One region of the Actinoplanes sp. 13 genome, then DNA from elsewhere that is predicted to be linked to it. Evidence: riboswitches for the same ligand, from Rfam matches in the RefSeq annotation. Region 1 holds a riboswitch; each other region holds the start of a gene.

Region 1 (2,254 bases):
CCCGGGGAGCAAATTGGAGCGGGCTCGCGACAAAAGTGACCCCGGCCGGCTCTCGGTGCGGCCCGGATCTCTCCCCACAGCTCCGGGAAGCCGGCGGAACAACCATGGCAGCCGGCCGTCAACGGAAACGCCTGTGGGGTGTGACCCGAACCGGGCCACACCCCACAGGCGTGTCTGTTCCTTACTTGTCGCGGCGCTGCGGTCCCGCGCGGTGCCACCACACCGCCGCGGGAGGCAAGGATCGCACCTTACTTACTGCGCCGCTGTGCCACGTCAGGCGACGAGACGCCGCACGACGTAGTTCTTGCTCCACATCTTGTGCTTCCCGACCCGGGCGCCACTGTGCGGCGAGTCGTAGATGTACCCGTTCCCGGCGTAGATCCCGGCGTGATAGCCGTACGACCCGTTCCGGAACACGATCAGGTCACCGATCCGCTTGTTGCTCTTGGCGACCGCCTTGCCGTACTTCTGCTGCGAGTTCGCCTTGTGCGGCAGCGACTTGCCCGCCGCCTTCTTGTAGACGTACTTCGTGTAACCCGAGCAGTCGAACCGGCTCGGGCCGGACGCGCCGTACAGGTACAGAGCGCCCTTGTGCCTCTTCGCCTCCGCCAGGATCTTCGCGCCGCTGGCCTTCACGGTGATCTTGACCTTGGTCGTGGTCACCTGCTTGAAGCCGGACCCGGTGAAGACGGTACGGGTCCACGCCGTGTTCTTCGGCTTGGCGGCGAGCGTGACCGTCCCGTTCTGGTTCCGGACGGCCTCGGTGTCCCAGGTCCGCCATGCTCCGTTGCTGTAACCCTGGAGCCGGACGGTGCCCTTGGCGATCTTGCCGGTCCGCGGGTCGATGACCTTGGCGGTGACCTTGAGAGTGGAGCCCCACTTGACGCTCCGGGTGCTGGCCTTCGCGGACAGCTTGGGCGTCACCGTCGCCGCGGCCGCCGAGACGGCGGTGACCGGGGTGACACCGGCAGCGGAGGCGGCCGAAGTGGTCACCAGCTGTCCGGCGCAGAGGCAGAGGCCCAGGGAGAGTGCGACAGTGCCGGTGCCGGCCGACAGGCGGCGGCCCCGGCGCGAACTGTGTTCGCCCACGGTAGAGAGTTCCCTCCGGCACGCCTGCGAGGTTAGCTGTCGGGTTCGGGCGGGAAGGTTGCCCGGCCGCCGAGGCGGCTTCACCCCAAGGTCACCCCCTGGTGCGTCACGTGGAGCCGTGACGCGGGACGGACCGCTGTTGGGTCCCCCGTCCCTGCCCCCGAATGCCTTCATGTGTCTTCGGTACCGGGTGGTCGCGCCGTCCAGCTCGGGGCAGGGCTCGGCGTGAACCGAACCGGCGCGACCGGCGAGCGGTTGCTGCCGGCCCAACCTTGCTACCTGAACCGCGCCATGATCGTCACCGTGTGCATCCTCACGCTCGGTAATTGGCCACACTGCCCCTGTCCAGTTTGTTGCCACCGCGTGACAAATGCCGTTACCTCCTGGAGCTGACCGAATACGCGCCGTCTAAGGTTACGGGTGAAACAGAACACATAAAACGTCGCGGGAGAACCGGGAGCGTGACCAGCCCACCCGGACCGGCGAAAACGTCCGTGGAACGATGATCTTGACCGTCTGGCAACGTGGCGTGACTTTTGCTTCCGGTACCCTCGCTGGCGTGACGGACGGGAAGATGCCTCTCATCGCCAAGGTCGCGACCTCCGTGTCGAAGACCGCTGCGGCGCTCTCCAGGGCCGCGGGCCGCGGCGACGGCTCGGTGATCGGCGGCTGGATCGGCCTGAAGATCGATCCCGACCTGCTCAAGCACCTCGCCTCCGGCCGGGCCGTGGCGCTCGTCTCCGGCACCAACGGCAAGACCACCACGACCCGGTTCGCCGCGGCGGCAGTCGGCTATCTGGGCCGGGTCGCCACCAACTCCTTCGGCGCGAACATGCCCACCGGCCACACCTCGGCACTGGCGAAAGAGGGGCACACCCCGTTCGCCGTGCTGGAGGTGGACGAGCACTATCTCGCCCAGGTGATCGACGCCACCGATCCGCGGGTGGTGGCGCTGCTCAACCTCTCCCGGGACCAGCTCGACCGGGCCAAGGAGGTGGCGATGATGGCGCAGATGTGGCGGGTGGCGCTGGCGAACCACCCCGACATCCGGGTGGTGGCCAACGCCGACGACCCGATGGTCGTCTGGGCCGCGAGCAGCAGCCCGCAGGTCACCTGGTTCAGCGCCGGCCAGCGCTGGCTGGACGACTCGTTCGTCTGCCCGGAG
Region 2 (2,254 bases), on a different contig from region 1:
CTGGCCCGGGCGCTCGGGGGCACCCGCACCCGGGTGGCGGCGGGCGTGTCCCTGGGCATCGAGCCGACCATCGATGATCTGCTCGCCCAGGTCGCTGCGCGCGTGGCGGAGGGCTATCGGCGCGTCAAGCTGAAGATCGCCCCGGGTTGGGACGTGGAACCGGTCCGCGCGGTCCGATCCGCTTTTCCGTCCGTGCCTGTGCACGTCGATGCGAATGGAGCCTATCGCGCTTCTGATTTCGCCGTCTTTCGTGAATTGGACCACTGCGGACTGCTGATGATCGAGCAGCCTTTCGCGCCGCGTGACTTTGTGACGCATGCCGCATTGCAGAAAACGGTGGACACGCCGATCTGCCTGGACGAGTCCCTCGAAGAGGTGGACGACGTGGTCACCGCGCTGCGGCTCGCAGCCGGCCGGATCCTGAATCTGAAGGTCTCCCGGATGGGTGGGCTCACCGCGGCGGTCCGCGCTCATGACCTCGCCCACTCGGAGGGTGTCCCGGTGTGGTGCGGCGGGATGCACGAGTTCGGCATCGGCCGGGCCGCGAACGTCGCCCTCAGTGCCCTGCCCGGCTTCACTCTTCCGTCCGACGTGTCCGGTTCTGATAAGTATTACGCCCGTGATGTCACCACGCGGCCGATTGTCTGTGTGGATGGTTTCGTCGACGTTCCGGCGGAGGCGGGGCTCGGCCGGGAGGCGGATCTGGAGTTCCTCTCGGCGCATACCGTCGATCACCTGAAGCTGTGAATCCGGCTTCTCGGGAATAAGCCGTTTTGCCCGGTGCTAACAAGATCAAAGCGGGCAAATATTGAGAAGGAAGTCACTATCCCGGGTGTAAAACTTGGCTTTCGGCGGCCCGACGTGGTTACCGTCGTGCCGTCCCGCAATGGCGGGCACCGTGGACGGACCGCCGAATCCCGCCGCCGGCCACGGACACGAAACTCAGGCGGGAGCGGGGGACCCAAGTTTTTCGGCGCGTGAATTGTCCGCGTCTCGGGGTGAAGCCGTATTTTTCCACGGCCGGGCCACTCTGCCCGAACCCGACAGCTCACCTCGTAGGCGTGGAGGAAATCCATGTCTCGTATCGGTAGACGAACGCGCCTTGCCCTCGGTCTGGCGACCGTGGCCGTGACCGGAGCGGGCGTCCTGCTCGGCCCGGCACCGGCCTCCGCGGCCCGCCAGGTCAACTGGGACGTTGTCGCCAAGTGTGAGTCCGGCGGCAGGTGGCACATCAACACCGGCAACGGGTATTACGGCGGCCTGCAGTTCAGCCGCAGCACCTGGCTGGCCAACGGTGGCGGCAAGTACGCCCCGACCGCCAACCGGGCCACCAAGGCCGAGCAGATCAAGGTCGCGAACAAGCTCTACAAGAAGCGGGGCCTCAAGCCCTGGCCGACGTGCGGCAAGAAGTCCGGCGTCTACAAGGCCACGAAGGCCGCGAAGAAGAAGGCCGTGGTCAAGCCCAGCGGCAAGGTCTACGTGGTCCGCTCGGGTGACACGCTCGCCTCGATCGCCAAGAAGTACAAGGTCAAGGGCGGTTGGCGGACGCTGTACCGGCTGAACACCGACCGGCTCGACAGCCCGAGCCTGATCTTCAAGGGTCAGCGCCTGCGCCTGGCCTGACCGTTCCCGCCCAGATCAGTGTGTGAAGTTCGGGCTCGAATCGAGCCCGAACTTCACACACCTGACGTCAAGCGCGGGCCAGCCACTCCAGGGCCGGGACCGCCTCGGTAGCCAGCACCGAGATGTGGCCGGCGCCGGCGACGATCCGCAACTCCGCCCCGGGGATGCGGTCGGCCAGCCAGCTGCTGTGCGAGCTCGGCACCACCGCGTCGGCGCCGCCGTGCACCAGCCGGACCGGCGCGGTGATCGTGGCCGGGTCGAAGCCCCACGGTCCGGCGTTCGCGAGGTCGTCGTCGATCAGCGGGGCCGGGCCGCCCGCCGTCGCGGGCTCCACCACGCTGCCGAACCAGCCCCAGTCGCCCTCCAGGGCCGTCCAGTCGTCCGGGGTGAAATCGGGTTCGCCGTCGCCCCCCGCCGCGTGGGCCTCCTTGGCCGCGCGCCCGGCGGCGGCCGCGCCCAGCGACGCCAGACCGGCGGGGCCCATGCCGGCGAACCAGTCGAGGCCGGTCGCGCCGAACGGGGCCAGACCGGAGATGCTGACCGCCGCAGTGACCCGGCCGGGCAGCAGCGCCGCGCAGGCGAGGGCGTGCGGGCCGCCGCTGGAATGGCCGAGCACGGCGAACTGCCGCAC
Region 3 (2,254 bases), on a different contig from region 1:
CTTGCTCATGAAGTCGTTCGACGAGCTGGCGTTGAGCAGGAAGCCCATGGCACTCAGATTGCCGGTCTGGTATTGCTGCCGGGCGATCGAGTTGACCTCGGGAATCAGGACGTCACGCCGGCCCTCGGCTGCTTTGATGTCGGCGGCCAGCTTCTTCTGGTTCTTGCGGGACGCGGCGACGGCGCCCTTCGCGGCGACGTAGCGCCGGTTGGTCGCCTCCATCACGGCCGACAGGTCAGCACTGCCCTCCTCGTCGGCGTTGGGCGAGTTACTTCCCGGTGCCGCGGAAGCCGTGGTGCCGGTGAGCAACGTGACCGGGGCCACGAGGAACACGGCAGACACGAGCGGCGCCAGGGCGAGTATCAGCCACCGGCGGGGACTTGCGGTCATCAACAGTTCCTTCCGTGTCACCGCCGACCGAGTTAGCTGACGGGTTCGGGACGGAAGCAATCCCTACCGCAAACTGCGGATTCACCCCAGTGACCTGGTTCCCCGGCTCACCTTTCACGGCGATTGGGCGGCGGCCTGCCGGCAACTCGGGGGCGGTGCCGTCCTGGCAGGACCGAGAGGAGTTTACCTGAGATATCGCCGCGCATCAGGACCCACTGAGCTGCGAAAAGTGTTACCGCCTAACGACATTCCGTAATGGTGTCACGTGGTGTGTCCGCGCAATCGCAGCGAGTACGAGAACTGTCGATCTGTCGATGAAGTGGGTATGGTCGGACCGGTTCCCACCCGGGGACCGCCGCCTAATCGCCCGTTGCGGCGAGCCGGGGAACCATATTTCCTCCGGGGTGAATCCGCAGTTTGCGGTAGGGATTTCCTTCGTCCCGAACCCGTCAGCTAACCCGGCCGGCGGCCGACGGAAGGAAATGTCTGTGCAGGAACACACTGCGCGGCGACGATTGGCGGCGGTAATGGCGCTGCTCGTCGCCGTGTGCGGGCTGGTCATCGTGGCGACGCCGGCGTCCGCGGCCCCCGGTGACAACGGCGACGACGGCGAGGGCGGCTCGAAGTCGCTGATCACCCAACTCGAGGACGCCACCCGTGGCTTCGTGGATGCCAAGAACAAGTTGAAGAAGTCCAAGGAGCAGCAGACCAAGCTCTCCGCGGAGCTCAAGCGCCTGGAGGCGGCGATCGGGCCGCAGCAGCAGGCGCTCGACGAGATCGCGCAGCAGGCGTACACGACGGGCCGGATCGGCCCGATGTCCGCCCTGGTCACCGCCGCTTCGAGCGAGACCTTCCTGGACCGCGCCGAGGCCCTGGGCGTGATCGCGGCGCAGCAGAACGCCGCGATCGCCGATCTCAAGAAAACTCTCACCGACCGGCAGCGCGCCAAGATCGCCATCGACACGGCCATTCGTGACCAGCAGAAGCAGGTCACCGTGATGGCCAACAAGAAGACCCAGGCGGAGACCGCGCTGGCGAAGGCGAACCAGGGTCAGGACGCCGGTGATGCGCCGTCCTCCGGCGGCGGAGGCAGTGCCAAGGCCGAGCCGGGACCGACCGGCGGTGGCTGCTCCGAGAACGACCCGACCAGCGGCGGCTGTCTCACCCCGGCGACGCTGCACGCGATGAAGCAGGCGAAGGCGGCCGGCTTCACGCGGTTCGTGGCCTGCTGGCGCGAGCAGAACAGCGGTGAGCATCCGAAGGGCCGGGCCTGCGACTTCGCCGCCGACAAGAACGGCTTCGGCGGCGACGCCACGGGTTCCAGCAAGACCTACGGCGACAACCTGGCGGACTACTTCATCGCCAACGCCGACGAGCTGAACGTGCTCTACGTCATCTGGTACCGCCGGATCTGGCTGGCCAGCAGCGACCGGTGGAAGTCGTACAGCGGGGCGGGCGGCGACCCGTCCAGCGACCATACGAACCACGTCCACCTGTCGGTGAACTAGCAGGTTGCCGGGAGTACGAGCCCTACTTGCGCATGTAGGCCTCGTACTCCCGCATCACCTCGTCGGTCGGCCCGTCGGCCCGGATCAGGCCGGACTCCAGCCAGATGCTCCGGTCGCAGGTGTCCCGGATCGACTGCTCGCTGTGGCTGACCAGGAAGACCGTGCCGGCCTGGGCGCGCAGCTCACGGACCCGCGCCTCGCTGCGGCGGCGGAACTTGGCGTCACCGGTGGCCAGCGCCTCGTCGATCAGCAGGACGTCGTGCTGCTTCGCGGCGGCGATGGAGAACCGCAGGCGGGCGGCCATGCCGGACGAGTACGTCCGCATCGGCAGCGAGGAGAAGTCACCCCGCTCGTTG

What was found. Region 1 has a riboswitch for cyclic di-AMP ahead of AC0NH5_RS19355 (C40 family peptidase). Riboswitches for the same ligand answer to the same signal wherever they lie in the genome.
Region 2: it holds a riboswitch for cyclic di-AMP, as region 1 does, so the genes downstream of both, AC0NH5_RS33780 (transglycosylase family protein) here and AC0NH5_RS19355 (C40 family peptidase) in region 1, are expected to answer to the same signal.
Region 3: it holds a riboswitch for cyclic di-AMP, as region 1 does, so the genes downstream of both, AC0NH5_RS23630 (coiled-coil domain-containing protein) here and AC0NH5_RS19355 (C40 family peptidase) in region 1, are expected to answer to the same signal.

The regions. Positions count from the first base shown of each region.
Region 1 covers NZ_JBVYOQ010000008.1:253,657-255,910, reverse strand. The annotation lists gene AC0NH5_RS19355 (C40 family peptidase) at 274-1,089, opposite strand; cyclic di-AMP (ydaO/yuaA leader) riboswitch at 1,096-1,268, opposite strand; gene AC0NH5_RS19350 (MurT ligase domain-containing protein) at 1,664-2,254, shown strand, end outside.
Region 2 covers NZ_JBVYOQ010000025.1:105,324-107,577, reverse strand. The annotation lists gene menC (o-succinylbenzoate synthase) at 1-747, shown strand, start outside; cyclic di-AMP (ydaO/yuaA leader) riboswitch at 899-1,076, shown strand; gene AC0NH5_RS33780 (transglycosylase family protein) at 1,075-1,623, shown strand; gene AC0NH5_RS33775 (alpha/beta fold hydrolase) at 1,691-2,254, opposite strand, start outside.
Region 3 covers NZ_JBVYOQ010000012.1:161,882-164,135, forward strand. The annotation lists gene AC0NH5_RS23625 (coiled-coil domain-containing protein) at 1-390, opposite strand, end outside; cyclic di-AMP (ydaO/yuaA leader) riboswitch at 397-530, opposite strand; cyclic di-AMP (ydaO/yuaA leader) riboswitch at 737-874, shown strand; gene AC0NH5_RS23630 (coiled-coil domain-containing protein) at 873-1,898, shown strand; gene AC0NH5_RS23635 (ABC transporter ATP-binding protein) at 1,921-2,254, opposite strand, start outside.